Linked DNA regions of Ramlibacter pinisoli. The protein of the gene in region 1 interacts with the protein of each later gene in a pairwise test. Links are inferred from orthologs where the notes say so. Each region holds a gene or a part of one and is shown on either strand. Other genes may lie near its edges.

Region 1 (15,035 bases):
GGGGGAACACCTCGGTGCGGGCCAGGGCGCGCAGCACGGCGTCGTCCCAGGACTTCTGGCCGCTCTCCTTGCGGATCTTCGTGCCGACGATGGTGCCGTCGGGCGCCAGCCGCACCAGCACTTCGGCGCTGGGGTTGCCGGAGATGTCGTCGGAGAACACGATGTTGGGCCGGACCTTGGCCCGGATGCGGCCACCGTAGCTGTCCGACGGGCCGGACGAGCGCAGCGCCAGGCCCTCGGAGCCCGGCACGCCGGTGGCGCCGGCCATGCCCTGGATGCGCTTGAGGTTCTCGGCGCGCTGCTTGGCCAGGCGCTCTTCCTGCTCGCGCTTCTCGCGCGCCACGGTCTGCTCGGCGCGCTTGCGCTCTTCGGCGGCCTTCTTCGCCGCCTCCTCCTTGCGCGCCTCCTCCTGCTTGCGCCGGCGGTCGGCCGCCTCGCGCCGCTCCGCCTCCTCGGCGGCGGCCTTGCGGGCCTGCTCCTGCTGGAGGGCCTTTTCCTGCGCCAGGCGCTCCTTCTCGCGCTCGATCGCGATCTCGGCGTCGCGCTGCTGCGGCGGGGTGGGCGCGGGGGGCGGCGGTGGCGGTGGCGTGGTGTCCACCTTGGGGGTGGGCGGTGTCTCGACCGGCTTGGGCGCGGCCTGCTGGACGGCCGCCGACCAGATCTCGGCCTCGACGGCGACCGTGTTGTCGTCGCGCTTCCAGTGGATGCCCCAGCTGAGCGCCAGCACCAGGACCACGTGTGCCAGCAGGGCCAGGGTGACCGACCGAAGCAGCCCGGGCTCGGGCGGCGGCAGGAATTCGGGGCGACCGGCGGCGGCGTGGAACATGGGTATCAGCGGGCCAGTTGCACCGACAGTCCGACGCGCTGCACGCCCGCGCGCTGCAGGGTGTCCATCACGCGCACCACGGTCTCGTATTTCACGTTGCGGTCGGCGCTGATCACGACGGCGGTGGAGCCGGCCGGCTTGCCGGCCTGGGCGGCGAGCACCGCCGCGGCGAGCTCGGCCGGGCCAATCGACTTGGACTGGTCGCCGGCCTTGAGCACCAGCTTCTCGTCCTTGCCGATCACCACCTCGAACTTCTGGTCGGGCTGGCGGTTGGCCTTGCCCACGCTGGGCAGGTCGATGAGGCTGGGCGTGATGAGCGGGGCCGTGACCATGAAGATGATCAGCAGCACCAGCATGACGTCGATGAACGGGACCATGTTGATCTCGTTGATGGTGCGGCGGCCTCGGCCGCGGGCGGCGACGGCGGGCATGTCAGAGCCTCGAGGCGGCAACGGTCGTCGTCATGGTGCCGGAGCTAGAGTTGCGCTGCAGGATGTTGGAGAACTCCTCGATGAAGGTCTCCAGCTTGATGGCCACCCGGTCGATGTCGCGCGCGAAGCGGTTGTAGGCGACGACGGCGGGAATGGCAGCGAACAGGCCGATCGCGGTGGCGACCAGCGCCTCGGCGATGCCGGGAGCCACGGTCGCCAGCGTCACCTGCTGCAGGCTGGCCAGCCCGGTGAACGCATGCATGATCCCCCAGACGGTGCCGAACAGCCCGACGTAGGGCGACACGGAGCCGACCGAGGCCAGGAACGACAGGTGCGACTCGACCGCGTCGACCTCGCGCTGGTAGCTGGCCCGCATGGCGCGGCGGGCGCCGTCGAGCAGGGTGGCGGGGTCCTGGATGCGGCGTTCACGCAGCTTCTGGTACTCGCGCATGCCGCTGGCGAAGATGCGTTCCATGGGGCCGGCGCGCTTGGCGTTCTGGGCCGCCGCCGAAAACAGCTCGTTGAGGCTGGTGCCGGACCAGAAGTCGCGCTCGAACGCATCGTTGAGCGACCGCACGCGCTTGAGGGCGAACAGCTTGCCGAAGATGGCGGCCCAGCTGGCAATGGAAACGCCCACCAGCAGCAGCATGACGAGCTGGACGACCCAGCTGGCTCCCAGTACCAGTTGCAGGATCGACAGGTCTTGGTTCATCGGTTCAGGGTCTCGAGGATCATGGATGGGATTCTGGCAGGCCTCAGCGTGGAAGCGTCGACCCAGCCGATGCGGATGGTTCCTTCGGCGAGGAGCTCGCCGCCGGGCTGGCGCAGGGCTTGCTGCGACAGGGTCAGGGTGGCCCGGCCTGCCTCTTGGAGCGCGGCCGTGACCAGAAGTTCGTCGTCCAGCCGGGCTGGCTGCAGATAACGCAGCGCGGTGTCGGCGACGATGAACATGCCCCCGGTGGTCTCGCGCAGCCGGCGCTGCTCGATGCCCAGCGAGCGCAGCCATTCGGTGCGGGCGCGCTCGAAGAACTTCAGGTAGTTGGCGTAGAAGACGATGCCGCCGGCATCGGTGTCTTCCCAGTAGATGCGGACCGGGAACGCGAACGCCATCAGGGGGCCATGGCGCGCAGCCGCCGCACCGCCTCGTGCAGGTGCTCCAGGCTGCTCGCGGTGGAGAAGCGGATGAACCGGTGCGTGTCGGCGGTGCCGAAGTCGCGCCCGGGCGTCACGGCGACGTGCGCCTTGTCCATGATCTCGAAGGCCAGCTCCCAGCTGCCGGGCAAACCGAGCCGGTCGCACCAGGCCGAGCAGTCGGCCCAGGCATAGAAGGCGCCGTCGGGCATCACGGGCACCGGCAGGCCGACCGACTCCAGGGCCGGGATGAACCAGTCGCGCCGCTCCTTGAAGGCGGCCCGGCGGCGCTCGTACTCGGCGATGCTGTCGGGCTCGAAGCAGGCCAGGGCGGCGTGCTGGGCGACCGTGCTGGCGCAGATGAAGAGGTTCTGCGCCAATCGCTCCACCACGGGCACCAGCTCCTCGGGCATGACCATCCAGCCCAGGCGCCAGCCGGTCATGTTGAAGTACTTGGAGAAGCTGTTGATGCTGATGACCTGGTCGTCCAGCGCCAGGGCCGACTGGCCGTAGCGGTCGTCGTGCGACAGGCCCAGGTAGATCTCGTCGGTGATGGCGATGCCGCCGCGGGCCCGCACCACGTCCAGGATGCGGCGCAGCTCCTGCGGGTCGATGGACGTGCCGGTGGGGTTGGACGGCGAGGCCAGCAGCACGCCGCGGGTGCGCGGGCCCCAGTGGGTCTCCACCTGCGCCGCCGACAGCTGGAACCGGTCGGCCGCCGTCGTGGGCACCAGCACCGCCGTGCCCTCGGCCGCGCTGACGAAATGCCGGTTGCAGGGATAGCTGGGGTCGGGCATCAGGACTTCGTCGCCGGCCTCGATGAGCGCCAGGCACGCCAGCTGGAGGGCCGCCGACGCGCCGGCCGTCACCACGATGCGCCGTGCCGGGACGTCGAGCCCGAAGCGCTGCCGGTACCAGCCGCTGATGGCGGCCCGCAGCGGCTCCAGTCCGACGGCGTGGGTGTACTGCGTGGCGCCGCCGCGCACGGCGCGTTCGGCTGCTTCCCGCACCAGCGGCGGCGCCGTGAAGTCCGGCTCGCCGATGTTGAGGAACACCATCGGCCGGTCGCTGCGGGCGACGTCGCGGGCCAGCCGGGCGGCGGCCTTGGCCACCTCCATGACGTAGAACGGCTCGATCCTCTCGGCGCGCCGGGCGATCCTCATCCGCGCGCCTTTCCGCTGGCCTTGTCGGCTTCGACCTCGGTGGGCCGCAGTTGCGGCGCCAGGCCATTGAGCACCGCGTTGACGTACTTGTGGCCGTCGGTGCCGCCGAACTCCTTGGCCAGCTCGATGCATTCGTTGAGCACCACGCGCCAGGGCACGTCGGCGGCATGCTGGAACTCCCAGGCGCCGATCCACATGACGGCGTGCTCGATGGGCGAGATCTCGGCCAGCTTGCGGTCCAGCAGCGGCACGATCAGGGCGTCGAGGGCGGCGGCCTGCTCGATGCAGCCGTGCAGCAGGGCGTCGTAGTGCACCGAGTCGGCCTTGTGGAAGCCGGCCAGGTCGCGGGTGAACCGGTCGATGGCGTCAACGTCGTTGCCGCCCACCATGTGCTGGTAGAGCGCCTGCAGTGCGAACTCGCGCGACCGGCTGCGCGCCGACTTGGCCGATGCCTTGCGGGCGCCGGTGGCGGTGCGGCCCGGGGCCTTGGCCGGCAGCCGGGGCGGGGTGGTGGGGTGCTCGTCGCTCATCCGAGGCGCTCCAGCAGGTTGGCCATCTCGACCACGACACGTGCGGCGTCGACGCCCTTGTCGGTCTGGCGGGCGACGGCCTGCTCGAGGTTCTCCGTCGTCAGAATGACGTTGGCCACCGGCAGCTGGTAGTCGAGCGCGATGCGCGTGACACCGGCGGCTGATTCGTTGGCCACCAGCTCAAAGTGGTAGGTCTCGCCGCGGATCACGCAGCCCAGGGCGATGAGGGCGTCGTAGCCACCCTTCTCGGCCATCGCCTGCAGCGCCAGCGGGATCTCCAGCGCGCCGGGCACCAGCACGTGCTCGATGCTGCCGGGCTCGACGCCCAGGCGCACCAGCTCCGACTTGCAGGCCAGCGCCAGGGCGTCGGTGATGGATTCGTTGAACCGGGCCTGCACGACCCCGATGGACAGGCCCTTGCCGTCCAGCCGGTCGGCCTTGCCTTTCTCTGCTCCGAACATGGATGTCCTCAGTGGGAAGTGGGGGCCAGGTGGCCGGCGATTTCCAGGCCGTAGCCCGCCATGCTGGGGAGCCGCCGCGGCGTGCCCAGCAGGGTCATGCGGTGCACGCCGCACTCGCGCAGGATCTGCGCGCCGACGCCGTAGGTGCGCAGGTCCATGCGGCCGCGCTCGGGCGCCTGCGAGGCGCGGGCGGTTCCTTCGAACTGCGCGACCAGCTGGTCGGCCGATTCGCCGCAGTTCAGCAGCACGGCCACGCCCTGGCCGGCGCGGGCGATGTGCTGCAAGCTGGCATCGAGGCTCCAGGAGTGCATGGGGCGCGCGGTCTCCAGCGCGTCGAGCACCGACAGGGGCTCGTGCACGCGGACCGGGACGATGTCGTCGCGCTGCCACTGGCCGACCACCAGCGCCAGGTGCACGGCCTGGCTGGGCTTGTCGCGCCAGGCATGGGCGGTGAAGGTGCCGAAGCTGGTGTGCAGGGGCCGCGAGCCGATCTTCTCGATCAGCGACTCGTGGCGGCTGCGATGCTCGATGAGGTCGGCGATGGTGCCGATCTTCAGGCCATGCTCGGCGGCGAACAGCTGCAGGTCCGGCAGGCGGGCCATGGTGCCGTCGTCCTTCATGATCTCGCAGATGACGGCGGCGGGCGTCAGGCCGGCCATGCCGGCCAGGTCGCAGCCGGCCTCGGTGTGGCCGGCGCGCATGAGCACCCCGCCGTCGACCGCCTGCAGGGGGAAGATGTGCCCGGGCTGCACCAGGTCCTCGGCGCGGGCCTCGCGGGCCACGGCGGCTTGCACGGTGCGCGCCCGGTCGGCCGCCGAGATGCCGGTGGTGACGCCCTCGGCGGCCTCGATGGAGACGGTGAAGGCGGTGCCCATCTTGGTGCCGTTGCGCGCCACCATGGGCGGCAGGCGCAGCCGCTCGCAGCGGTCGCGGGTGAGGGTCAGGCAGATCAGGCCGCGGCCGAACCGGGCCATGAAGTTGACGGCTTCCGGCGTGACGTGGTCGGCGGCCAGCACCAGGTCGCCTTCGTTCTCGCGGTCTTCCTCGTCGACCAGGATCACGATGCGGCCGGCACGGATGTCGGCGACGATGTCCTCCACCGGCGAGATGGCCACGGGGCTGGTGGCGCGGCTCATGCGGGCACCTTGGCGCCGGCCAGCATGCGCTCGACGTAGCGGGCGATGAGGTCGATCTCGAGGTTGACGCGGCTGCCGGTGCGCAGGGCGTGCAGCGCGGTGTTCTCCACCGTGTGCGGGATCAGGTTGATGCTCAATTCGCAGCCTTGTGCCGTGTCGTGCACGGCGTTGACGGTGAGGCTCACGCCGTTGACGGTGACCGAGCCCTTGTAGGCCAGGTACCGGGCCAGGAAGGCCGGCGCGAGGATGCGCAGTTCGTGGCTCTCGCCCACCGGCTCGAAGCGCACCACGGTGCCGATGCCGTCGACGTGGCCGGACACGATGTGGCCGCCCAGGCGGTCGTGCGCGCGCAGTGCCTTCTCCAGGTTGACGGGGCCGGTGTCGCCCAGGCCGCTGGTCTTGTCCAGCGACTCGGCGGAGACATCGACAGTGAAGACGCGGCGGGCCGGGTCGAGCGTGGTGACGGTCATGCAGGCGCCGTTGAGCGCGATGCTGTCCCCCAGGCCCACGTCGTCCAGGTAGCCCGCGGGCGCCTCGACCGTGAGGCGCTTGCCGTGGTGGGAACTGGCCCCGAGGTCGTGGACGGCGGCGATGCGCCCCACGCCGGTGATGATTCCGGTGAACATCCGCGCATTTTCGCAGGTTCGGGTCGGCCGCTCCGGAGCGGGGTTGAATGCGGGAGCGGACACCCGGACGCAGTAGACGCCAGAGGGCGCGAACGGCGCCAAAGAATCCGTTGGATGGATGTCTTTGGGGACTTCCGCGAATTTTGGGGGGTTCTGCGGACGGGAGCCAGCGGCGGCCTCAGAACACGTCCCGGCCGGCCACCCGCGCGATGACGCGCAGGTCGTCGCCGATGCGGTCGGTGGTCAGGAAGCGCAGGGGAAGAGCGGCGTCCAGCGCGGGCAGCGGGCCGAAGCTGGCCACGCCCTGTCCCTGGCCGATCAGCTTGGGGGCCAGGTAGGCCAGCACCTCATCGACCAGGCCTTCGCGCACCAGCGAGCCATTGAGCTTGAAGCCGGCCTCCACGTGCAGTTCGTTGACTTCGCGGCGGGCCAGGTCGCGCAGCATGGCGGCCAGGTCGACCTTGCCACCGGGGCCGGGCAGGGCGATCACCTCGGCGCCCCGGGCCTCCAGTTCCGCGCGGCGCGCCGCATCGGGCTGCGCGGTGTAGACCCACAGCCGGCGCCCGGGCAGGAACAGGCGCGCCGTCGGGGGCAGCTCCAGGCGGCTGTCGACCACGGCGAGGTCGGGTTGGCGCTCGGCCGGCGCCAGCCGCACGTCGAGCCGGGGGTCGTCCTGCAGCACGGTGCCGATGCCCGTGAGCACCGCCGTCGCCCGCGCCCGCCAGGCGTGGCCGTCGGCGCGGGCCGCCTCGCCGGTGATCCACTGGCTGCGGCCATCGTCCAGCGCGGTCTTTCCGTCCAGCGAGGCCGCGACCTTGAGCCGCACCCAGGGCGTGCCGCGCACCATCCGGCTGAAGAACCCCAGGTTCAGCTCCCGGGAGGCCGCGCCGCCGTCGCCGGTCTCGACGGCCACGCCGGCGGCGCGCAGGCGCCCGAAGCCTTGGCCCGCCACCAGCGGATTGGGGTCGGTGCAGCTGGCCACGACGCGGGCGATGCCGGCGGCCACCAGGGCGTCGCAGCACGGGCCGGTGCGGCCGTGGTGGGAGCAGGGCTCCAGCGTGACGTAGGCGGTCGCGCCCCGGACGTCGCGCCCGGCCGCGGCGGCGTCGCGCAGCGCCACGATCTCGGCGTGCGGGCCGCCGGCGCGCTGGGTGTGGCCTTGCCCGAGCACCGCGCCATCGGCTCCCACCAGCACGCAGCCGACGCGCGGATTGGGCTCGGTCAGGCCCACCGCCTGTCCGGCCAGGGCGAGCGCCTGTCGCATCGGGGTCGAAACGTCCATGCGGGCGATTGTCGGCGATGCCACTTGGCCCCCGGGCGGTGCCGGTCGTCGGTCGGAGATGGCGCAGCGGCGCGGCCTCGCTATGGTTCAGCCTGCCGCAATGGAGGGGGAAGGCATGACCAGGATCACGGGGAAGAACAGGCTGCGTGGCTTCACGCTCATCGAGCTGATGATCACCGTGGCCGTCATCGGCATCCTGGCCGCGGTGGCGTTCCCCTCGTACACCAAGTACCTGGCCAAGGGCCGGCGCGCCGCGGCGCAGGCCGTCATGCACAACGTGGGCAGCCGCCAGGAGCAGTACATGCTCAATTCGCGCAGCTACTACCCGAGCCCGGCGGGTTCCTCCACCGACCTGTCCGGCCTGGGCATCACCCTGGGCACCGACGTGTCCGGCTACTACACCATCACCGTCACCTCCGACACGTCGCCGGCCTGGACCGTCACCGCCGCCCCCAGGGCGCCGCAGACGGTCAACGACGCCACCTGCGGCACGCTGACGCTGACCAACGCGGGCGCCAAGGGCGCCTCGGGCGGCTCGACCACCTGCTGGTGACAGCCGCCATGACCCTGCCGTCCACCCTCCCATCCGGTCACCCCCGACAGCGGGGCTTCACGCTCATCGAGCTGATGGTGGTGGTGAGCCTGCTCGCCCTGATGCTGGGCATCGGCATCCCGTCGTTCCGCAACTTCATGGAGACCCAGCGCGTGAAGACGGCCGGGTCCGATTTCGCCACCGCGCTGCTGGTGGCCCGCAGCGAGGCGATCAAGCGCAACACCACGGTGACCATTGCCCCGGTCGGCACCGGCTGGACCACCGGCTGGACCGTGACCGGCGGGGGGGCCACCCTGGCCACCCAGCAGGCGCTCGGCGGCGTGACGGTCACCACCACCCCGGATCCCACGGCCAGCGTCGTGTACCAGGGCAACGGCCGCATCGCCTCCACCCTCACGTTCCAGTTCAGCGGCGGCAACACCAGTTCGGTGCGCTGCGTGTCCATCAACGTGAGCGGAGTGCCCAACACCACCTCCAGGAACTGCTGATGCAATGCCCCACCGCCGCCCGTCGGCGCCAGCAAGGCGCCACCCTGATCGAGGTCCTGGTGTCGCTCATCATCCTGATGGTCGGCCTGCTGGGGCTCATCGGCGTCATGGTCCAGAGCCAGCGCGCCCAGCTCGAGTCCTACCAGCGCGTGCAGGCGCTGCTGCTGGTGCAGGACATGGTGGCGCGCATCGGCACCAACGCCACCGCCGCCGACTGCTACGTCCCGGCCGCCACGGTGGGCACGAGCAGCGCCGTCCTCACGGCCACCCCCGGCTGCGCCCTGCCCAACACCGACGCCCGCCAGGTCCGGGCCCTGAGCGACCTGAACGAGTGGCGCAACCTGCTGCTGGGCAGCGCCGAACTGTCGGGCGCGAACAGCGTCGGCGCCATCCTGGGCGCCCGCGGCTGCATCACCAAGAACGCCACCACCGGCGTGTTCCAGGTCAGCGTGGCGTGGCAGGGCGTGCAGGCCGCGGGGGCGCCGCCGGCCGGCATCACCTGCGGCACCGGCTCCTACGGCACCGACGACGCCCAGCGCCGGGCCGTGAGCGTCACCGTCCTGCCGGGCACCGCGAGCTGAATCCCATGCGACACACCCACCATCACGGCAACCGCCGGCGCGGCCAGCGCGGCCTGACGCTGATCGAGTTCATGGTCTCGATCGCGCTCGGCATGCTGATTGTCGCCGCGCTCGCGACGCTGATCGCCGACCAGAGCAGCAACCGCGCCGAGGTCGAGCGCGCCGGCCGCCTGATCGAGAACGGCCGCTATGCTGTGCGCGCGATGGCCGACGACCTGCAGATGGCCGGCTACTGGGGGGAGCTCACCACCGCGCCGTCGGCGCCCGCGGCGCTTCCCGACCCTTGCAGCACCACCGAGGCGGACGTCGCGTCCGCCATCGCCCTGCACGTGCAGGGCTACAACGTGGGAAGCACGACGACACCCGTCACTTCGGGAACGGTGCCCGGCAACTCCCAGGTGGCGTCCTGCCTGAGCGACGTGGCGCCCAACACCGACATCCTGGTGGTCCGCCACGCCGATCCGGACACCAGCAGCCTGGAAACGGCCGGCGCGCCCGACCTGGCGAAGATGGTGAACGGCCAGCTGTACGTCCAGACCGGCCTGGTGCTGGCCACCAAGTCGTTCGACTCGCGGCTCCATGCCGGCGCCTCGGCCTCCAACTCCACCAATTTCCCCCTCCTGAAGAAGGACCTGACCACGCCGGCCAGCTTCCGCAAGGTCGTGGTGCACATCTATTACATCAGCCAGTGCAGCGTGCAATCGGGCGGCAGCTGCGCCGCCGGTGACGGTGGCAACCCGATCCCGACCCTGAAGATGGTCGAGCTCACGGTGGCCGGCGGCCTCGCCAGCTGGAACACGGTCACCATCGCCGAAGGCATCGAGAACCTGCAGGTGGACTACGGCGTCGACACCGATGCCAACGGCTCCCCCGACGGCACAGACGTCAGCGGTTCGGCGCTGACCAAGGACACCTGGCCCGACGTCATGACCGCCAAGGTCTACCTGCTGGCGCGCAGCACCGACAAGACGCCCGGCTTCACCGACACCAAGACCTATCCCCTCGGCACGGCGGGCACCGTCACGCCTGCCACCGCCGACCAGGGCTACAAGCGGCACGTCTTCGTGCAGTCGGTCCGCCTGGTCAATCCCAGCGCCCGGAGGGTCTCGTGAACCGCCGCCATTCCCAGTCCGGCATGACGCTCGTCGTCGCGCTGGTCATGCTCGTCGTGCTGAGCCTGCTGGTCGTCTCGGCCATCCGCTTCGGCAACATCAACCTGAAGATCGCCGGCAACGCGCAGGCGGAGACCGAGGCCTCGGCCGCCGCCCAGGTGGCGCTGGAAAGCACCGTCACCACGATGGCCGCCGCCACCGACATCAGCGCCATCGCCGCCCAGCCCACGGTGTCCGTCAACACCGGCGGCATGACCTACACGGTGGCCATTACCAAGCCCGGCTGCATCTTCACCAAGAACGTGCCCACCAGCGACCTGGACCCGACCAAGACCAACGACCAGGTGTGCTTCGAGGCGACCGACACCGACAAGCTGGTGACGTCGTCCGGCACGCTCACCACCACGCCGAGCGCCTGCAAGGACCAGCAGTGGGACGTGGCCGCCTCGCTGACCGACGCCAAGTCCGGCGCGCAGGTGTCGATGCTGCAGGGAGCCTCCGTGCGCGTCGGTGCGCAGGTGGAATGTCCATGAACACTGCGGGCACAACCCGCGGGCGGGAGCCGTCATGAAAAAAAGTATGCAAGCCTTCCTGGTCGTCCTGTCGCTGGTGCTGGCGGGCTTCTCCGCCTCGCTGCACGCGGAGGACACCGACATCTACGTCGACAACAGCGGGACGTCGGGCACGCCCAACGTGCTGTTCATCCTGGACAACGGCGCCGATTTCGACGCCACCGCCAGCGGTGCGGGCTGCTCCGCCTACACCGGCACGGCAACCGCCCCGTCGATGGGGGCCAGCAAGTCGGCCGGCATGCTGCAGTGCGCCCTGGTCGACGCCATCAACTCGCTGCCCGACGGGTCCGTCAACATCGGCCTGATGGTGAGCAACGGCAACGGCTACGGTTCAGACACCCGCGCCGGCACCGACAAGGCCTTCCACGAGAAGTGCAACGCCTCCGGCTCCGGCGGCTGCCTGCTGCGCAAGCTGACCCCGATGACGTCGACCACGAACGCGACCTACGGCCGCTCGAACAAGGCCAGCTTCGTCGAGTTCATCAAGACCTGGAACGCCCAGGGCAACAACAGCGACGCCAACAACTTCAGCGTGAAGGTCAACTCGGCCGCCACCGGCACGGCGATGCAGGAGGCCTGGGCCTACTTCAACGGCAAGGTGGGCATGTCGGGCACCGACTACGGCACCTCCCTGCTGTCGGCCGGATGCCAGCGCAACTTCATCATCTACATCGCCAACACCGACAAGACGCCGCCGGCCGAGAATCCCTCGCCCGGCGCCGATGGCGGCACCAGCAACTACTCGATGGCGGATGCGCGGGTCAACGCCAGCACCGCACAGAAGAACAAGATCGCGACGACGGTCGTCTTCGAGCAGTCGACCTGCGGCTCCGCCAGCATGCCGGCCGCCAACAGCGCGAGCGACTGGTCGTCGAACTGGGCCGACGAATGGGCCCGGCTGATGTTCCAGCAGGACGCCGGCAGCAATGTCCAGACCGGCACGCAGAACGTCATCACCTACACCATCGGCATCACCAGCCCGACCTGCCGAAAGGCCGACTACCCGGCCCTGCTGTCGAGCATGGCAAGGTATGGCGGCGGCAAGTATTTCCAGACCAGCGACGCCTCCGGCCTGTCCGAGGCCATCCTGAAGATCCTCAACGAAGTCCAGGCGGTCAACAGCGTGTTCTCGTCGGCCTCGCTGCCGGTGTCGGTGAACGCGCAGGGCACCTACCTGAACCAGATCTTCCTGGGCATGTTCCGCCCCGATGCCGACGGCCTGCCGCGCTGGATGGGCAACCTGAAGCAATACAAGCTGGTGCCCGGCGCCGGCGGCAACCTGGTGATGGGCGACAAGAACGGCAACCCGGCCATCAGCTCGGCCGGCACCGGCTTCCTGTCCCCCACCGCCGTGAGCTACTGGACCACCAAGGACACCAGCACTGCGCCCGATGACACGACCACCGGCGGCTTCTGGGTCAACGACGCCAAGGGCACCCCGGCCAGCACCTACGACTCGCCCGATGGCGAGGTGGTCGAAAAGGGCGGTGTCGCCCAGCAACTGCGCAAGGAGAACCTGACGGCCACCTTCGCCGGCGCGATGGCCAGCGGCACCAACCCGCGCCGCCTCTACACCTACTGCCCGAGCGGGACCAGCTGCAGCAACAACCTGACCGCGGCAGCCAACGAGTTCTCGACCGCCAACGCCGGCATCCCCGCCAATGCGTTCGGCAGCGACAACTCGGTGCGCATTTCCTCCATCTACCGCACCGGCACGACGGCGCTGGTCACCACGTCGGGCCGCCACGGGTTCACCGTCGGATCGACCGTGACGGTCAAGAACGTGGACCAGGCCGCCTACAACGTCACGCAGACGCTGACCGCGACGACCGTGAACAGCTCGACGACGTTCACCATCACCGGCCTTCCGGACACGCCGAGGACTCCGGCCCTCGGCACCTACCAGGTCAGCAAGCAGGGGAGCAACCCGTTCGGTGTCTCCAGCATCACGCGCACCGCGAACACGGCCGCCGGCAGCGCCAGTGCCACCGACACGGTGACCGTCACGACGTCGTCGGCCCACACGTTCAACGCCGGCGACACGGTCCAGTTCAGCAACAACATCACCGGCTACAGTTCCTCGGCTGTCATCACCGCGGTGTCGCCCGACCGACTGTCGTTCTCCTATTCGCTGACCCTGCCCACGGGACTCTCCGCCACGGGAACGGCCGCCTACGTCGCCGGGAACGCCACCCCGATCGCCAGCCTGACGCAATATTCCACGAACGGCCAGAGCGGTAACAACCAGGTCGCCGTCTACACCGTCACGACCGGCGCCAACCACCTACTGCATGACGGCCAGACGGTCACGATCGCCAATACCAAGACGGTGGACGGGACCTACAGCATCACCTATGTCGGTCCGACGCAGTTCCGCATCAGCGCAACGGGCAACACCAACACCAACCTGAATACCAGCCCGACCGTCACGAGGTCGACCGGCACGCAGGCCGTCAACCTGGCCCGGGACAACAACGCCGCCAGCGCCACGATCCGGGTGACCGGGGCACCGTCGAACTTCTTCGCCAATGGCGACACGATCTCGATCGCCTCGACCACGGCCGGATTCACCAGCACCAACGCCACCATCTCGTGCACGGCTCCGTGCACCTCGTTCACCTACTCCGTTCCGCTTCCCGCAACCCCGGCAACCGTGCCCGGCGGCACGACAGTCGGTATCGGCGGCGGCTCGGTCAACGCGATCTCGGTGGCGCGCGACGCGAATGGCCTCGTCACCGTCACGGCGCCGACGAACCCGTTCCTGACCGGGGACATGATCACCGTCGCGGCGGTCAGCGGGCCCTACACTGACGAAAGCGAGTACCTGGGCTCGTACCCGATCACCTGCACCAGTCTGCTGAACTGCACGACGTTCACCTACCAGATCGCCGTCACGCCGGCCCGGCAGGCCACGGGCGCCAACATGCAGGCGTACAGCTCGACCTCGCCGCCCGATCGCGACACCGTCATCAAGTGGGTTCGCGGCCTCGACAGCGAGGGCGACGAGAACGGGCCGGGCAGCGGCATCACGGTGCGCGGTTCGATCCACGGCGACGTGCTGCATTCCCGCCCCCTGGTGGTCAACTACGGCGACACCCGCGGCATCGTGGCCTTCTACGGCGCCAACGACGGCGTGTTCCGCGCCGTCAACGGCAACCAGACCGGCAACATCGGCAACGTGCCGGCCGGTGGCGAGCTGTGGGGGCTGATCCTTCCGGAACACTACGCCTACCTCAACCGGCTGCGCAGGAACTCCCCGGAACTGAAGTTCCCGTCGACGGCCCTGCCGTCGGCGCAGCCGAAGAACTACTTCATCGACGGCCCGACCGGCGCCTACCAGCGGCTCGCCGCCGACGGGACGGTCGCCACGTCCTACCTCTACCTGACGATGCGGCGCGGTGGCCGGTTCATCTATGGCCTGGACGTCAGCCAGCCGCAGTCGCCCCAGCGGCTCTGGACCATCAGCAACACCAGCACCGGCTTCGAGGAACTGGGCCAGACCTGGTCGCGCCCGCGGCTGACGGTGCTGCAGAACTGGGCCAACCCGGTGCTGGTCTTCGGCGGCGGCTATGACCCGGCCCAGGACACCGAGCCGCCCGGCACGTCCACCATGGGTCGCGCCGTCTACATCGTCGATGCCGTCAGCGGTGACCTGGTCTGGAGCGCCACGCCCGGCTGCACCACCTCGGCGACCTGCAAGCAGGTGTCGGGCATGACGCAGCCGATCCCGTCCGACGTCACGTTCGTCGACCGCGACAACGACGGCCGGGTCGACAAGCTGTACGTCGGCGACCTGGGCGGCAACGTGTGGCGCCTGGACGTGAGCAACAGCGACCGCACCCGCTGGTCGGTCACCAAGATCGCCGCCCTGGGCTGCGACAACGGTGCCGCGGCGAACCCGACCTGCCCCATCGTCTCCCCCGACACGGTGGCGCGCGCACCGCGCAAGTTCTTCTTCCCGCCCTCGGTGCTGACCATCAAGGGCCCGGGCGCGACCGGGTCCTACGAGGCGATCTCCATTGCCTCCGGTGACCGCGAGCATCCGCTGAAGAACACGGGCAACGGCTCGTCCTACAACGTGGTCGACCGTTTCTTCATGCTCAAGGACACGGGCACCACGGTCGGCACGCCGGATACCCACGA
Region 2 (15,020 bases), on another replicon or contig:
TGAAGATCCGCGACAAGGAAATCCGCACCGCGCTCACCACCAAGTCCCTCTCCGGCACCACCATCCGCAAGGTGGCCCTGCCGGCCTACGAGGACCACGGCGAGATCCTGAAGTGGCTGATGCTGGACAACGTGCCCGGCAGCTTTCCGTACACCGCCGGCACCTTCGCCTTCAAGCGAGAGAACGAGGACCCGACCCGCATGTTCGCGGGCGAGGGTGACGCCTTCCGCACCAACCGCCGCTTCAAGCTGCTCTCCGAGGGCATGCCGGCCAAGCGCCTGTCGACCGCCTTCGACTCGGTCACGCTGTACGGCAACGACCCGGCCGAGCGCCCCGACATCTACGGCAAGGTCGGCAACTCCGGCGTGTCCATCGCGACGCTGGAGGACATGGAAGTGCTGTACTCCGGGTTCGACCTGTGCAGCCCCAGCACCTCGGTGTCGATGACCATCAACGGCCCGGCGCCGACCATCCTGGCCATGTTCATGAACACGGCCATCGACCAGCAGCTGGAGAAGTTCCGCACCGACAACGGCCGCGAGCCCACCGCCACCGAGGCCGCCAAGGTGCGCGAATGGGTGCTGGCCAACGTGCGCGGCACGGTGCAGGCCGACATCCTCAAGGAAGACCAGGGGCAGAACACCTGCATCTTCTCGACCGAGTTCAGCCTCAAGGTGATGGGCGACATCGCCCAGTACTTCGTGCACCACAACGTGCGCAACTTCTATTCGGTGTCCATCTCCGGCTACCACATCGCGGAGGCCGGGGCCAACCCCATCAGCCAGCTGGCGTTCACGCTGTCCAACGGGTTCACGCTGGTCGAGGCCTACCTCGCCCGCGGGATGCACATCGACGACTTCGCCCCCAACCTGTCGTTCTTCTTCTCCAACGGCATGGACCCGGAGTACACCGTGATGGGGCGCGTGGCGCGGCGCATCTGGGCGGTGGCGATGAAGGACAAGTACGGCGCCAACGAGCGCAGCCAGAAGCTCAAGTACCACATCCAGACGTCGGGGCGCAGCCTGCACGCGCAGGAGATCCAGTTCAACGACATCCGCACCACCCTGCAGGCGCTGATCGCCATCTACGACAACTGCAATTCGCTGCACACCAACGCGTTCGACGAGGCCATCACCACGCCCACCGAGGACAGCGTGCGGCGCGCCATGGCCATCCAGCTCATCATCAACCGGGAGTGGGGGCTGGCCAAGAACGAGAACCCCAACCAGGGCGCCTTCATCATGGAAGAGCTGACCGAACTGGTCGAGGAGGCCGTCCTGGCCGAGTTCGAGCGCATCGCCGAACGCGGTGGCGTGCTGGGCGCGATGGAGACGGGCTACCAGCGCGGCAAGATCCAGGACGAGAGCATGCACTACGAGATGCTCAAGCACACCGGCGAGTTGCCCATCGTCGGCGTCAACACCTTCCGCAACCCGCACGGCGACACCGTGCTGGAGAAGCTGGAGCTGGCCCGCTCGACCGAGGACGAGAAGCTGGGCCAGCTGCGCCGGCTGCAGGACTTCCAGTCCCGCAACGCGACGGCGGCGCCGGCCATGCTGCAGCGCCTGCAGCAGGCCGTCATCGACAACGGCAACGTGTTCGAGGTGCTGATGGATGCGGTGCGCGTGTGCTCGCTCGGGCAGATCACGAACGCCCTGTTCGAGGTCGGCGGCCAGTACCGGCGCAACATGTGACCCGTGCTCCGGGCCGCCCATCGTCAGGCTCCTGACAGCCTGGGCGACCTCTTGCCCCAGGGCACCGCAGGGCCACGCAGAATTACCTAGGGGGTTCCCCGCTACCGCGCTGCAACACGGGTACTAGCATCCCGGCTTCGGGCGTGCCGTGGGCATGCCAACAGGAGTGCGTGCCTTGGCAGCGGAGATCATCCTCGAGACCAAAGGGCTGACGAAGGAGTTCAAGGGCTTCGTCGCCGTGAACGGCGTGGACCTGCAGGTCCGCCGCGGCGACATCCACGCCCTGATCGGCCCCAACGGCGCCGGCAAGACGACCTTCTTCAACCTGCTGACCAAGTTCCTGCCGCCCACCCGCGGCACCATCACCTACCTGGGCAGCGACATCACCAACGAGCGGCCGGCGCAGACCGCCCGCCGCGGCATCGTCCGCTCGTTCCAGATCTCCGCCGTGTTCCCGCACATGACCGTGCTGGAGAACGTGCGCGCCGCCCTGCAGCGCAACCTCGGCACCTCGTTCCATTTCTGGAAGCCCGAACGGTCGCTGTTCCACCTGCATGAGCGCGCCCGCGCCCTGCTGGGCGAAGTCGACCTCTCCGCCTTCGCCGACGAGCTCACCGTGAACCTGCCTTACGGCCGCAAGCGGGCGCTGGAGCTGGCCACCACGATGGCGCTGGAGCCGGACCTGATGCTGCTCGACGAGCCCACCCAGGGCATGGGCCACGAGGACGTCAGCCGCGTCACGCAGCTGATCAAGAAGGTCTCGGCCGGCCGCACCATCCTGATGGTCGAACACAACATGAACGTCGTGTCGTCGATCGCCGACCGCATCACGGTGCTGCAGCGCGGTGCCGTCATCGCCGACGGCCCCTACGCCGAGGTGTCGCGCAATCCCCAGGTCATCGAGGCCTACATGGGCGCCGCCGACGCCGAACTGCAGGGGGCGCACTGAATGCCGGCCCCCACGCTGGCGGCTGCGCCGCTGCACTGCCCCCGAAGGGGCCCATGCCTCCTGGAGGCGGCTCGCCGGAGGCATGATGGCAAGTGAGTTCCTGCGCATCGAGAACCTGAACGCCTGGTACGGCGAGTCGCACGTCCTGCACGGCGTGAACATGTCGGTCGGCGAAGGCGAAGTGGTCTCCCTCCTGGGCCGCAACGGCGCCGGACGCACCACCACCATGCGTGCCATCGTGGGCCTGACCGGCCGCCGCACCGGGTCGATCCGCATCCAGGGCCGCGAGGCGATCGGATTGCCGCCGCACAAGGTGGCGCGCCTGGGCGTGGGCTACTGCCCCGAGGAACGGGGCATCTTCGCCAGCCTGTCGGCCGAGGAGAACCTGCTGCTGCCGCCCAGCGTGGGCCCCGGCGGCATGAGCGTCGCCGAGATCTACGGCATGTTCCCCAACCTGAAGGAGCGCGCCGCGAGCCCCGGCACGCGCCTGTCGGGGGGCGAACAGCAGATGCTGGCCGTGGCGCGCATCCTGCGCACCGGGGCGCGGCTGCTGCTGCTGGACGAGATCTCCGAGGGCCTGGCCCCGGTCATCGTGCAGAAGCTGGCCGAGATGATCCGCACGCTCAAGGCCAAGGGCTACACCATCGTGCTGGTCGAGCAGAACTTCCGCTTCGCCGCCCCCCTGGCCGACCGCTTCTACGTCATGGAGCACGGCAAGATCGTGCGCGAGTTCGCGCAACACCAGCTGCGGGACAACATGTCCATGCTGCAGGAATATCTCGGCGTCTAGCGCCACCGCTTTTTTCCAAGGAGACCTTCCATGAAGTTCAAGACCCTCGTTGCAGCCATGGCCCTGGGCCTGGGCAGCCTGGCCGCGACGGCGCAGAACAACGGCCCGGTCCGCATCGGGTTCATCACCGACATGTCCAGCCTGTACGCGGACATCGACGGCCCGGCCGGCGCCGAGATGATCAAGTGGGCGGTGCAGGATTTCGGCGGGAAGGTGCTCAACCGCCCGATCGAGGTGCTCACCGCCGACCACCAGAACAAGGCGGACGTCGCCGCCTCCAAGGCGCGCGAGTGGATCGACAGCCAGAACCTGGCCCTGCTGATCGGCGGCACCAGCTCCGGCACCAACCTGGCCATGGCGGGCATCGCCAAGGAGAAGAAGCGCCCCTTCATCTCCATCGGCGCCGGCTCCGCCCGCCTGACCAACGAGGACTGCACGCCCTACACCATCCACTACGCCTACGACACCGTGGCGCTGGCCAAGGTGGGCGGCAACGCGCTGGTCAAGGGCGGCGCCAAGAAGTGGTACTTCCTGACCGCCGACTACGCCTTCGGCCACTCGCTGGAAGCCGATGCCACCACCGTGGTCAAGGCCAACGGCGGCACCGTGGTCGGCTCGGTCAAGCACCCGCTGAACGCCTCCGACTTCTCGTCCTTCCTGCTGCAGGCCCAGGGCTCCAAGGCCGACATCCTGGCCATGGCCAACGCCGGCGGCGACACCATCAACGCCATGAAGGCGGCCAAGGAATTCGGCATCACCAAGAGCATGAAGGTGGCCGGCCTGCTGGTGTTCATCAACGACGTGCACTCGATCGGCGTCGCCAACGCCGAAGGCCTGCAGGTCGCCGACAGCTGGTACTGGAACCAGGACGACGATTCGCGCAAGTTCGCCAAGCGCTTCTTCGACAAGTACAAGCGCATGCCGTCCAGCCTGCAGGCGGCCGACTACTCGGCGACCACCAACTACCTGAAGGCCGTCCAGGCCGCCGGCACGACGGACACCGACAAGGTGATGTCGACCCTGCGCGGGATGAAGTTCAACGACTTCTATCACAAGAACGGCACCATCCGCGCCGACGGCCGCATGCTCCACGACATGTACCTGTTCCAGGTCAAGTCGGCCAAGGAGTCGAACACGCCGTGGGACTACTACAAGCTGGTGGCCAAGGTGCCCGGCGAGCAGGCGTTCACGACCCCCGCCGAGTCGAAGTGCTCGCTGCTGAAGAAGTAAGGAAGCAAACCTGAACGACGGTGGGCGGGCTCCCCCCGCCCACCTCCAGACGAGCACACGCCGCCATGGAAATCTTCGGCATTCCCCACCAGGCCTTCCTGGGCCAGCTCATGCTGGGCCTGGTCAACGGCGCCTTCTACGCGATGCTCAGTCTCGGGCTGGCCGTCATCTTCGGCCTGCTCGACATCGTGAACTTCGCGCACGGGGCCCTCTACATGGTCGGCGCCTTCGCGGCCTGGATCATGCTGGACAAGTGGGGCGTGGGCTACTGGTGGGCGCTGCTCCTGGCGCCCCTTCTCGTCGGCGCGTTCGGCGTGGTGATCGAGCGACTGCTCCTCAAGAGGCTGTACGGGCTCGACCCCCTGTACGGACTGCTGCTCACGTTCGGCCTCGCCCTCATCCTCGAAGGCGCCTTCCGCAAGGAATATGGCGTCTCCGGCCAGTCCTATTCCGTCCCGGAAGCCCTGGCGGGCGCCACCAACCTCGGTTTCATGATCCTGCCCAACTACCGGGCCTGGGTCGTGGTCGCGTCGGTGGCGGTGTGCCTGGCCACCTGGTTCATCATCGAGCGCACCCGCCTGGGTGCCTACCTGCGCGCGGGCACCGAGAACGCCAAGCTGGTGCAGGCGTTCGGCGTCAACGTGCCCCTGATGGTGTCCCTCACCTACGGCGCGGGCGCCGCCCTGGCGGGCCTGGCCGGCGTGCTGGCCGCCCCGGTGATCCAGGTGACGCCGCTGATGGGCTCCAACCTCATCATCGTCGTGTTCGCCGTCGTGGTGATCGGCGGCATGGGTTCCATCCTGGGTTCCGTCATCACCGGCCTCGGACTGGGCATCGTCGAAGGCTTCACGCGCGTGTTCTATCCTGAAGCCTCCAACATCGTCGTGTTCGTGATCATGGCCATCGTCCTGATGCTGCGACCCGCCGGCCTGTTCGGCAAGGAGGCCTGATGACCCCACCCTCCACCTCGGTCACCACCGCCGGCGAGCTGCCGATCGAGCCAGCGAACGCGGCGATCGCCCGCCACGGCGGCGGCATGAGCAGGACCGTCCGCCTGACCTACCTCGCGCTGCTGGCGCTGGCCGTGCTGGCGCCGTTCATCGGCCTGTACCCGGTCTTCGTGATGAAGCTGCTGTGTTTCGCGCTGTTCGCCTGCGCGTTCAACCTGCTGCTCGGCTTCACCGGCCTGCTGTCGTTCGGCCATGCTGCCTTCTTCGGCACGGCCGCCTACGTCACCGGCTGGTTCGTCAAGGTCCAGGGCTGGACCCCCGAACTGGGCGTGCTGGCCGGGGTGGTCTTCGCCGCCCTGCTCGGCCTGGTGTTCGGGCTGGTCGCCATCCGGCGCCAGGGCATCTACTTCGCCATGATCACGCTGGCCCTGTCGCAGATGGTGTTCTTCGTCTGCCTGCAGGCCCCGTTCACCGGCGGCGAGGACGGCCTGCAGGGCGTGGCGCGGGGCAACCTGTTCGGCGTGCTGCCGCTGGGTGACGACCACGTCATGTACTACGTGGTGCTGGCCGTGTTCCTGGCCTGCTTCCTGGGCATCCTGCGCATCGTCACGTCGCCCTTCGGCCAGGTGCTGAAGATGATCCGCGAGAACGAGCCGCGCGCCATCTCGCTCGGCTACGAGGTCGACCGCTACAAGCTGCTCGCCTTCATCCTGTCCGCCTCGCTGGCGGGCCTGGCCGGCTCGATGAAGACGCTGGTGATGAAGTTCGCCACCCTGTCCGACGTGCACTGGTCCATGTCCGGCGAGGTGATCCTGATGTCGCTGCTGGGCGGCGTGGGCACCTTCTTCGGTCCGGTGCTCGGGGGCGGCATCGTGATCGCCCTGCAGGACATGCTGGCCGACAAGGTCGGCGAGTGGGTGACGGTGATCATCGGCGTGATCTTCGTGCTGTGCGTGCTCGCCTTCCGCAAGGGCGTGGTCGGCGAACTGCTGGCCTGGCGCGAGCGCCGCCGCGCCCGCGCCGGCTGAACCGCGTCAGCGGCGGCCTGCGGCGGCCCTCAGTTCCGCGATCGGTACCACGCGGCCGTGCAGCGGCAGGATGCGGTCGACGTCCAGCCGCAGCCGCTCCACGTTGTCCAGCATGTTCACGTTGTTGGCGTTCGGCTGCGCCGGCGGCGGCGCACCGGCAGGGCCCGGCGTGTAGGCATCGGCTTCCACCAGCAGGCGCTCGCGCGGCAGCCAGGCGAGCATGAAACCCTGGGCGTGCACGCTGCCGTCGATCATCATCACTTCCAGGGTGCGGGTCCCATCCGTGAAGGTGCGCTTGCCCGACACGCCTTCGATGCGGACCGGCCGGCCGGAGCGGGCCAGTGCGTCGGGCGCAATGGCGTTGGGCGTGGCGAATGCCTGCGCGAACCAGGGCCTGGCCAGCTCGCTGGTCACCAGGGTGGCGCCATCCGCGGCCGCCGTGCGCAGCCCGCCGGAATGGTCGAAATGGTGGTGCGAGTTGATGACGTACCGGACCGGCTTGTTCGGCACCAGCTGCTTGGCCGCGGTCAGGACCGCCTGCGTGCGGGCGTCGTACAGCGGGCTCTCGATCAGGATCAGGTGATCGGCCATCTCGACCAGCACGCTGTTGTGCGAGCCGCCGGCCAGGAACCACACGCCCTCGGCCACCTTCTCGGAGGTGGCCCGCTCCACGAAGCCGGGAACCGCCGCGGGCACCTCGATCGCGGGCACCGTGTTGGCCTGGACCTGGGTCACCTGCAGGTCCAGCACCGGCGACCCACCCTGGGTCTGGCGGATGCGGGCCGGGAACTTGACGCCGCCGAAGTCCCGGTAGTCCTCGTAGGTCGTCACGGTCGGCGTGTCGCCCGTCACCGGATTCGGCTGCACGGAGTCGACCCGCTCCACCAGCCCGCTCTCGCCGATGACGGCAGTGGCCCGGAACCGGTTCGGCTCGGTGAAGCTCACCAGCGTCTTGCCGCCCTCCACGCGCGTGGTGGCGTTGTTGCGCTGGGCGGCACGCAGCACGCCATGGGGCGACGTCCAGAGGTCATGGATCCGGCCGTCGGCCGTCAGGGGCGCGGCGGTGGCAGTGGTGCCAGCCAGGTTCCAGGCCTGGGTGCCGCGCAACAGGCCGGTGGCGCGCTGTTCGCCCGTTCCCATCAGCGGCAAGGCACCGCCGCCGTTGGGCTCGGCGCGGGTGCGGGCGAACTCCTCGCGGAACGCCGCATTCTGGTAGTCGTAGACCCGCGAGAAACTGGAATAGGTGATGCGCGGCCAGGGATCGCCCGGCCGGTAGGCCTGGCCGAAGATGCCGCCGCTGCCGCTGCCGCTGAATTGCAGCGAGCGCACCTGGGCGGAGCCCATCGCGGCCTCGGCGCGTTTCAGCGCCGCCTGCGGATCCGGCGGCGCCGAGGCGCAGGCGGCCAGCAATGCGGCGATGGCCGGGACGGGAAGCCCGAGGGCCAGGATTCTTCTTCGCATGGTCGTCTCCTTTGGGTGGGCAATCGGCCCGGCCCCATGCTAGTGAGTGTTCGACCACGATGTCGTCCGGGTGATTGGCGGCCGAGCTGCCATCCGCCAGACTTGGCGCCACCCCAACCGGAGACTCCCATGAAGGATCTGTTCTCGCTGCAGGGCCGCGTGGCCCTGGTGACCGGCGGCTCGCGCGGCATCGGCCGGATGATCGCCGCCGGCTTCCTGCACCACGGCGCCAAGGTCTACATCACGGCGCGCAAGGCTGCGGCCTGCGACGAGGCGGCCGAGCAGCTGTCGGCCATCGGCCCCTGCGTCTCGCTGCCCTGCGACGTGTCCACGGTGGAGGCGGCGCGCGCCCTGGCCGCCGAGATCGCGAGCCGCGAGCCCGCGCTCGACATCCTGGTCAACAACGCCGGCGCCGCCTGGGGAGAAGCCTTCGACACCTTCCCCGAGAAGGGCTGGGACAAGGTGCTGGACTTGAACCTGAAGACGCCCTTCTTCCTCACCCAGGCCCTGCACGCCCAGCTGAAGGCTGCCGCGCGCACGCGGCCGGCCAAGGTGATCAACATCGCGTCGATCGACGGCATCTCGGTGAACCAGTGGGAGACCTACTCCTATGCCGCCAGCAAGGCCGGCCTGATCCACCTGACGCGCCGGCTGGCCCTGCGGCTGGCGCAGGACAACATCGTGGTGAGCGGCATCGCCCCCGGGCCGTTCGCCTCCGAGATGAACAAGGATGCGCGCGACCATGGCGAGGACGTGGCGCGGCGGGTGCCGGTCGGCCGCATCGGCCAGCCCGAGGACATGGCCGGGGCCGCCGTGTTCCTGGCGTCCCGGGCCGGCGACTACGTCGTCGGCGACACGCTGGTGGTCGACGGCGGCGTGACGAACGCGCGCGGCTGAGCGCCGCCGCCGCTCAGGCGGCTGGCTGGTCGAAGCGCCAGTTCTGCGGGCCGCGGCTGGCGATCTTCACCGCGCCGACGCGGTTGCCCAGTTCGGCGCAGCGTGCCAGCGGCCAGCCCTGCTCCAGGCCGTGCAGCAGCGCGCCGCGCCAGGCATCGCCGCAACCGGTGGGATCGACGACGGCCGCGGCCTTCACCGCCGGCACGTGCGTCTTCTCGCCGTCCACCCAGACGTCGCACCCCTCGCCGCCGAGCGTGACGACGAGGCCGCGCACCTTGCGCGAGATCCCGGCCGCGTCCCAGCCGGTGCGCTCCATCAGCATCTTGCCCTCGTAGTCGTTGACGGTGACCCAGCTGGCCTGGTCGATGAAGGCCGCCAGCTCGCGGCCGTCGAACATCGGCAGGCCCTGGCCCGGATCGAACACGAACGGGATGCCGGCCGCCGCGAACTGCTCGGCATGCTGCAGCATGGCATCGCGGCCGTCGGGAGAGATGATGCCGAGCTTGATGTCGGGCCGCGCGGCGATGTGGGTGACGTGTGCCTGCATCATCGCGCCGGGATGGAAGGCCGTGATCTGGTTGTTGTCCAGGTCGGTCATGATCATCGCCTGCGCCGTGTAGGTGCCTTCCACCTGGCGGACGAACTCGGTGCTGATGGACAGCTCGCGCAGGCGATCGAGGTAGCCCGCGCCATCGGTGCCCACGGTCGCCATCGGCAGCGGCGTGCCGCCCAGCAGCTTGAGGCTGTAGGCGATGTTGCCCGCGCAGCCGCCGAAGTCGCGCCGCAGTTGCGGCACCAGGAACGAGACGTTCAGGATGTGGAGCTGGTCGGGCAGGATCTGCTGCGAGAAGCGGCCCTCGAAGTTCATGATGGTGTCGAACGCAAGCGACCCGCAGATGACGGCTGCCATGGAAGAAGTCTCGTGGTGAAGGTGGGATGGATCAGGGATAGAAGGCCAGCAGCCGGTAGCCGGCCACGCGTGCCGCGCTGGCACCGCCGACGGCGATGGCCACCGAGGCCGACCAGTCGGCGGCCGCGGCGATGGTGTCTGCCGGGGCGCCGAGCTCGCCCGGCGTGAGCACGCGGCGCAGCAGCGGCTGGTCCTGCGAATCGGTGAGTGTGAGTTCCAGTGCCGGCACGGCGACCGGCGCCTGGGCCTGGTTCTTCAGCGTGACGCTCAGGCGATAGGTGTCCGGCCGCAGCTTGGTGAAGCCGCTGCTGTCGATGGCGATGGCCTCGATGCGGCGCGGCGGACCGACGCGGCAGCCGAGTGGCCGGCACAGCCGCTCGAGCAGCGGCAGCGCCTGCGGGTCCAGGGCCGCCAGGCGGTCGCGCTCGTGGACGGCGACCTGCGCCGCCAGCAGGCCGGCCAGCGCCAGCGATCCCAGCACCAGGGCCACGCGCACCGCGGGCCGGCGCCAGAACGCCTTGCGCCGCGCATCGCGCACGAACGTCACGTCCTCCAGCGGCAGGTCTTCGGCCTCGTCCGGCTCGCGGTGATCCTGTGCATCCAGTGCGTCCTGCGCGTCCAGGTCCACGGCGGCCGCATCGGCCTCCTCCCGCACCAGGTGCAGGGGCAGGTAACCGTGCTCCTCGGGGGACAGGGACGACGGGCCGAAGCCGGACGGTGCGTGCCAGGGCGTGAGCGACGGGCCGGCGGACGGCAGCTGCGCCTCCGGATGCGTCTGCAGGTCCGGCGCCGGGTCGGCCTGCTGATCGGGGCCCGTCGTGCTGGCTTCGGTGGTCGGCGCGTGAGCGACGGCGGCTCGCTCGGCGTCTGGAGCGGCATCGACCACGGCCCCGGGTGCCGCCGCGGCAACCGGCTGTGCCGGCAGCACCGCATCCGGCTGCATGTGGGCGGCGGCATCGAACACCTCCGCGCAGTGCCCGCAGCGCACCCAGCCTTCGGAGATCTTCAGTTGGTCGGGGACCACCCTGAACATCGTTCCGCAGGCCGGGCAGCCGGTGATCATGCTCATGAGCCGGGCATTGTAGGGAACCGGCGCCGCGCGCCCGGGCGGCTCACAGCCGCGCCGTCATCAGGATCCAGCCTTCGTCCTGGTCGGCGACCGACAGGCTGGCATAGGGCGCGTACGCGCGCTGCAGTTCCTCCGCCTGGCGCTCGAGGATGCCAGCCAGCACCAGGTGGCCCGGCGGCTGGACCAGCCCGCACAGCAGCGGCGCCAGCACCTTCAGCGGCGTGGCCAGGATGTTGGCCAGCACCACGTCGTAGCGGCCCTGCACGGCGTCGGGCAGGCCGACGACGCCCAGCCCGGTGCCATTGGCCTGCGCGTTGTCCAGCGTCGAGCGCACCGCCGCCTCGTCGATGTCGACCGCGTCGACCCGGCCGGCGCCCACCTTGGCGGCACCGATGGCCAGGATGCCGGAGCCGCAGCCGTAATCCAGCACTGTGCGTCCCTTCAGCGGCTGGCGCGCGATCCAGCGCAGACACATCCGCGTGGTGGGGTGCGTGCCCGTGCCGAAGGCCAGGCCGGGATCGAGGCGGATGACCGTCGTCGCCTGGGCCGGCGGTTCGTGCCAGGTCGGCACGATCCAGAACTCGGGCGTGATCTCCACCGGCGCGAATTGCGACTGCGTCAGGCGCACCCAGTCCTGCTCGGCGACCTCCTCGATGCCGGCGACCTGCGCACCGGCGAAGAAGTCCTGCGCCTGCAGCAGGACCTGCGCTTCCTCGGCCGCTTCCCGGGTGGGGAACAGCGCCAGGACCCGCGACCGCTGCCAGCCTTCCTTGGGCGGCGGCATGCCGGGCTCGCCGAACAGGGCCTGTTCGGCCGGGGTCTGGGCGTCGGCGTCCTCGACCGACACGCTCAGGGCGTCCAGCGCCTCGAGCGCGTCGCTCAGCGCCTCGACCTGGTGTTCGCCACAGAGCAGGCGCAACTCGTACATGGGTGCCCGGACCGGATCAGCGCTTGTGCTGCGACAGCCACTGCTCCAGGTAGTGGATGTTGGTGCCGCCCTGCATGAACTTGGCGTCCACCATCAGCTCGCGGTGCAGCGGGATGTTGGTGTTGATGCCCTCGACCACCGTCTCCAGCAGCGCGGTGCGCATGCGTGCCAGCGCCTGGTCGCGCGTGTCGCCGTGCACGATGATCTTGCCGACCATCGAGTCGTAGTTGGGGGGCACGAAGTAGTTGTTGTAGACGTGCGAATCGACGCGCACGCCCGGCCCGCCCGGGGCATGCCACAGCGTGATGCGACCGGGCGACGGGGTGAAGTTGTACGGGTCCTCGGCGTTGACGCGGCACTCGATGGCATGGCCGCGCAGCGCGATGTCGCGCTGCACGAAAGGCAGCTTCTCGCCGGCCGCCACCATGATCTGCGTCTTCACGATGTCGATGCCCGTGACGAGTTCGGTCACCGGGTGCTCGACCTGCACCCGCGTGTTCATCTCGATGAAGTAGAACTCGCCGTTCTCGTACAGGAACTCGAACGTCCCCGCGCCGCGGTAGCCGATCTTCTTGCAGGCCGCCGCGCAGCGCTCGCCGATGCGGTCGATCAGCTTGCGCGGGATGCCCGGCGCCGGCGCTTCCTCGATGATCTTCTGGTGGCGGCGCTGCATCGAGCAGTCGCGCTCGCCCAGGTAGACGGCGTTGCGGTGCTTGTCCGCCAGGATCTGGATCTCGATGTGGCGCGGGTTCTGGAGGAACTTCTCCATGTACACCGCCGGATTGCCAAAGGCGGCGCCCGCCTCCGCCTTGGTCATCTGGACCGCGTTGATCAGCGCGGCTTCCGTGTGCACCACGCGCATGCCGCGGCCGCCGCCGCCGCCCGCCGCCTTGATGATGACGGGGTAGCCGACGGTGCGCGCCGTGCGCCGGATGACCGCCGGATCGTCCGGCAGTTCGCCCTCGGAGCCGGGCACGCAGGGCACGCCGGCCTTGATCATGGCCTGCTTGGCCGACACCTTGTCGCCCATGATGCGGATCGACTCGGGCGTGGGGCCGATGAACTGGAAGCCGCTCTTTTCCACCCGCTCGGCGAAATCGGCGTTTTCCGACAGGAAGCCATAGCCGGGGTGGATGGCCTCGGCGTCGGTGACCTCGGCGGCCGAAATGATGGCCGGCATGTTGAGGTAGCTCTGTGCCGAAGCGGCCGGCCCGATGCAGACCGCCTCCTCTGCCAGCTTGACGTACTTGGCCTCGCGGTCGGCTTCCGAATAGACCATCACGGCCTTGATGCCCAGTTCGCGGCAGGCCCGCTGCACCCGGAGGGCAATCTCGCCGCGGTTGGCGATCAGGATCTTCTTGAACATGAGTGAGCGCTTACCGGATCGTCACTCGATGATGAACAGGGGCTGTCCGTACTCCACGGCCTGGCCGTTCTCGCACAGGATCTTGGACACGGTGCCCGACTTGTCGGCCTCGATCTCGTTGAGGATCTTCATCGCCTCGATGATGCAGATCGTGTCGCCTTCCTTGACCTGGCTGCCGACCTCGACGAACGACTTCGCGCCCGGGCTGGACGCGCGGTAGAACGTGCCCACCATCGGCGACTTGACGGCATGGCCGGTCGGTGCCTGCGGGGCGGGCGCGGCCGGCGCGAGCGCCGGCGCGGCCGATGCCGGCATCGCCGGTGCCATCGCGACGGGTGCCGCGGCATGCTGCACGACGGCCGTGCCGCCCTTGACGATGCGGACTTTTCCCTCCGCTTCCGTGATCTCCAGTTCGGAGACGTTCGACTCCGAGACCAGGTCGATCAGGGTCTTCAATTTGCGCAAGTCCATGGTGGCTCCAGCCGCATTTCTTGTTAAGGTCGGCGAATTTACCGCAATTTGCAGCGATTTTTACTTTTCTTCGCTGAAGAGCGCGCCCGTCGGGGCGTCGGCAGGTAAAGCCGGGAGCCGTGTCGCGTCTCAGGCTGCCGCTGCCCAGCGCGATAGGTCGCCCGGGGCGACCTTCCCCATTCTACGCTCGCGCACTTTCCCATCCGGCTTCAGCACGACGGTGAAGGGCAGCCCACCGGCCGAATTGCCCAGGGACTTGCCCAGGTCGGTGCCCTCGAGCCCCGCCAGCCCGATCGGAAAGCTGACTGGCGTCGCGGCCAGGAACTTGCGCACGGCGCTGGGCTGATCGATCGCCAAGCCGACGACTTGCCAGCCGTTGGCAGCGTGTTCGCGCGCGAAACGGTCGAGCATGGGGAGTTCTTCGACGCAGGGCGGACACCAGGTGGCCCAGAAGTTGACCAGGAGCGGCTTGCCGCGCAGGGCCGCCATGGTCAACGGCTGGCCGGCTGGCGTGTCGAAGGTCAGCCCCCACAGCGCCGAGGCGTCCCCTTGGGCCTGCGGCTCGCGGCGCCAGAACGCGACGCCGGCCCCCGCGGCCGCGGCCACGACACCGACACCGGCCGCCAGGAGAAGGGAGCGCCGGGACGTCAGGGGAGCCGTGGATTCAGTGGTCGACATGGGCAGCATTGTCGACGAGGGCACGCACCGCCGCCATGTCCCCGCGCGGAACCCGACCCCGCGCATCGCGCCGGAGCGCACCGCGCAAGTCGTCGTGGTCGTGGATCAGGAGGTGGACGCCGATGGTCTCGCCGAGCTCCGGGCTGCGGCTGGACAGGCTCAGCGCCTCGACCGGTGCACCCTGGAAGCCCGGAACCGTCCTGGCCTCGTAGTCGACGCCCTTGTCGATCAGCGCGATCTCGGCCGACTTGGAGTCATCGCAGAACAACTGCAGGTAGATGTCGGACAGCCGGGTCGCCGTTCCATGCCAGACCGCGCCGGCCAGGTGGGGCCTGAACTCGGCCAGCCGCTCCATCCAGGTCAGCGCCAGCCGGCGCAGGGCAGCCAGTTCGACGGGCTGCGTGTCGGCGCAGAACAGTGCGATGTACTCGCGCACCGCTTCCTCGATCACGTCGTTGTCCGGCAACGCCGCCCGCACAGGCAGGCCCAGCTGCCGGACGGCGCGCCGCTTGGCCGGACCGTATTCCAGGCCTTCCTCGACCACCATCCGCGCGGCAGTGGCGGCGATCTCACGCAGGGTGTCCATCGGTCAATTCTGC

What was found.
Region 2: the proteins of ribD (region 1) and accC interact in binary tests that used the Escherichia coli proteins (3 or more experiments, as listed by UniProt). The link is inferred for Ramlibacter pinisoli from one-to-one orthologs.

The regions. Positions count from the first base shown.
Region 1 is NZ_WSEL01000003.1:426,763-441,797, reverse strand. Bases 5,535-8,471 are described here. They hold ribD (bifunctional diaminohydroxyphosphoribosylaminopyrimidine deaminase/5-amino-6-(5-phosphoribosylamino)uracil reductase RibD), read right to left. Parts: upstream 7,587-8,471; coding sequence 6,483-7,586; downstream 5,535-6,482. Other genes in these bases: GON04_RS03235 (GspH/FimT family pseudopilin), read left to right, coding at 8,148-8,471; GON04_RS03240 (type IV pilin protein), read left to right, coding at 7,702-8,139; GON04_RS03250 (riboflavin synthase), read right to left, coding at 5,675-6,304; ribBA (bifunctional 3,4-dihydroxy-2-butanone-4-phosphate synthase/GTP cyclohydrolase II), read right to left, coding at 5,535-5,678. In the rest of the region: cell envelope integrity protein TolA, read right to left, coding at 1-826; GON04_RS03285 (biopolymer transporter ExbD), read right to left, coding at 832-1,257; protein TolQ, read right to left, coding at 1,259-1,969; GON04_RS03275 (YbgC/FadM family acyl-CoA thioesterase), read right to left, coding at 1,966-2,343; GON04_RS03270 (pyridoxal phosphate-dependent aminotransferase), read right to left, coding at 2,367-3,551; transcription antitermination factor NusB, read right to left, coding at 3,548-4,081; ribH (6,7-dimethyl-8-ribityllumazine synthase), read right to left, coding at 4,078-4,542; more of ribBA, read right to left, coding at 4,551-5,534; more of GON04_RS03235, read left to right, coding at 8,472-8,627; type IV pilus modification protein PilV, read left to right, coding at 8,627-9,208; GON04_RS03225 (PilW family protein), read left to right, coding at 9,214-10,320; GON04_RS03220 (PilX N-terminal domain-containing pilus assembly protein), read left to right, coding at 10,317-10,853; GON04_RS03215 (PilC/PilY family type IV pilus protein), read left to right, coding at 10,888-15,035. UniProt on the Escherichia coli protein: Converts 2,5-diamino-6-(ribosylamino)-4(3h)-pyrimidinone 5'-phosphate into 5-amino-6-(ribosylamino)-2,4(1h,3h)-pyrimidinedione 5'-phosphate.
Region 2 is NZ_WSEL01000009.1:1,843,084-1,858,103, forward strand. What follows is about bases 11,098-14,019. They hold accC (acetyl-CoA carboxylase biotin carboxylase subunit), read right to left. Parts: upstream 13,273-14,019; coding sequence 11,923-13,272; downstream 11,098-11,922. Other genes in these bases: prmA (50S ribosomal protein L11 methyltransferase), read right to left, coding at 11,098-11,906; accB (acetyl-CoA carboxylase biotin carboxyl carrier protein), read right to left, coding at 13,294-13,743; GON04_RS23275 (TlpA disulfide reductase family protein), read right to left, coding at 13,873-14,019. Also shown: fused isobutyryl-CoA mutase/GTPase IcmF, read left to right, coding at 1-1,694; GON04_RS23215 (ABC transporter ATP-binding protein), read left to right, coding at 1,849-2,643; GON04_RS23220 (ABC transporter ATP-binding protein), read left to right, coding at 2,729-3,433; GON04_RS23225 (ABC transporter substrate-binding protein), read left to right, coding at 3,464-4,663; GON04_RS23230 (branched-chain amino acid ABC transporter permease), read left to right, coding at 4,729-5,613; GON04_RS23235 (branched-chain amino acid ABC transporter permease), read left to right, coding at 5,700-6,641; GON04_RS23240 (MBL fold metallo-hydrolase), read right to left, coding at 6,648-8,102; GON04_RS23245 (SDR family oxidoreductase), read left to right, coding at 8,232-8,999; GON04_RS23250 (carbohydrate kinase family protein), read right to left, coding at 9,013-9,909; GON04_RS23255 (DUF3426 domain-containing protein), read right to left, coding at 9,941-10,978; more of prmA, read right to left, coding at 11,022-11,097; more of GON04_RS23275, read right to left, coding at 14,020-14,421; GON04_RS23280 (hypothetical protein), read right to left, coding at 14,408-15,007. UniProt on the Escherichia coli protein: This protein is a component of the acetyl coenzyme A carboxylase complex; first, biotin carboxylase catalyzes the carboxylation of the carrier protein and then the transcarboxylase transfers the carboxyl group to form malonyl-CoA.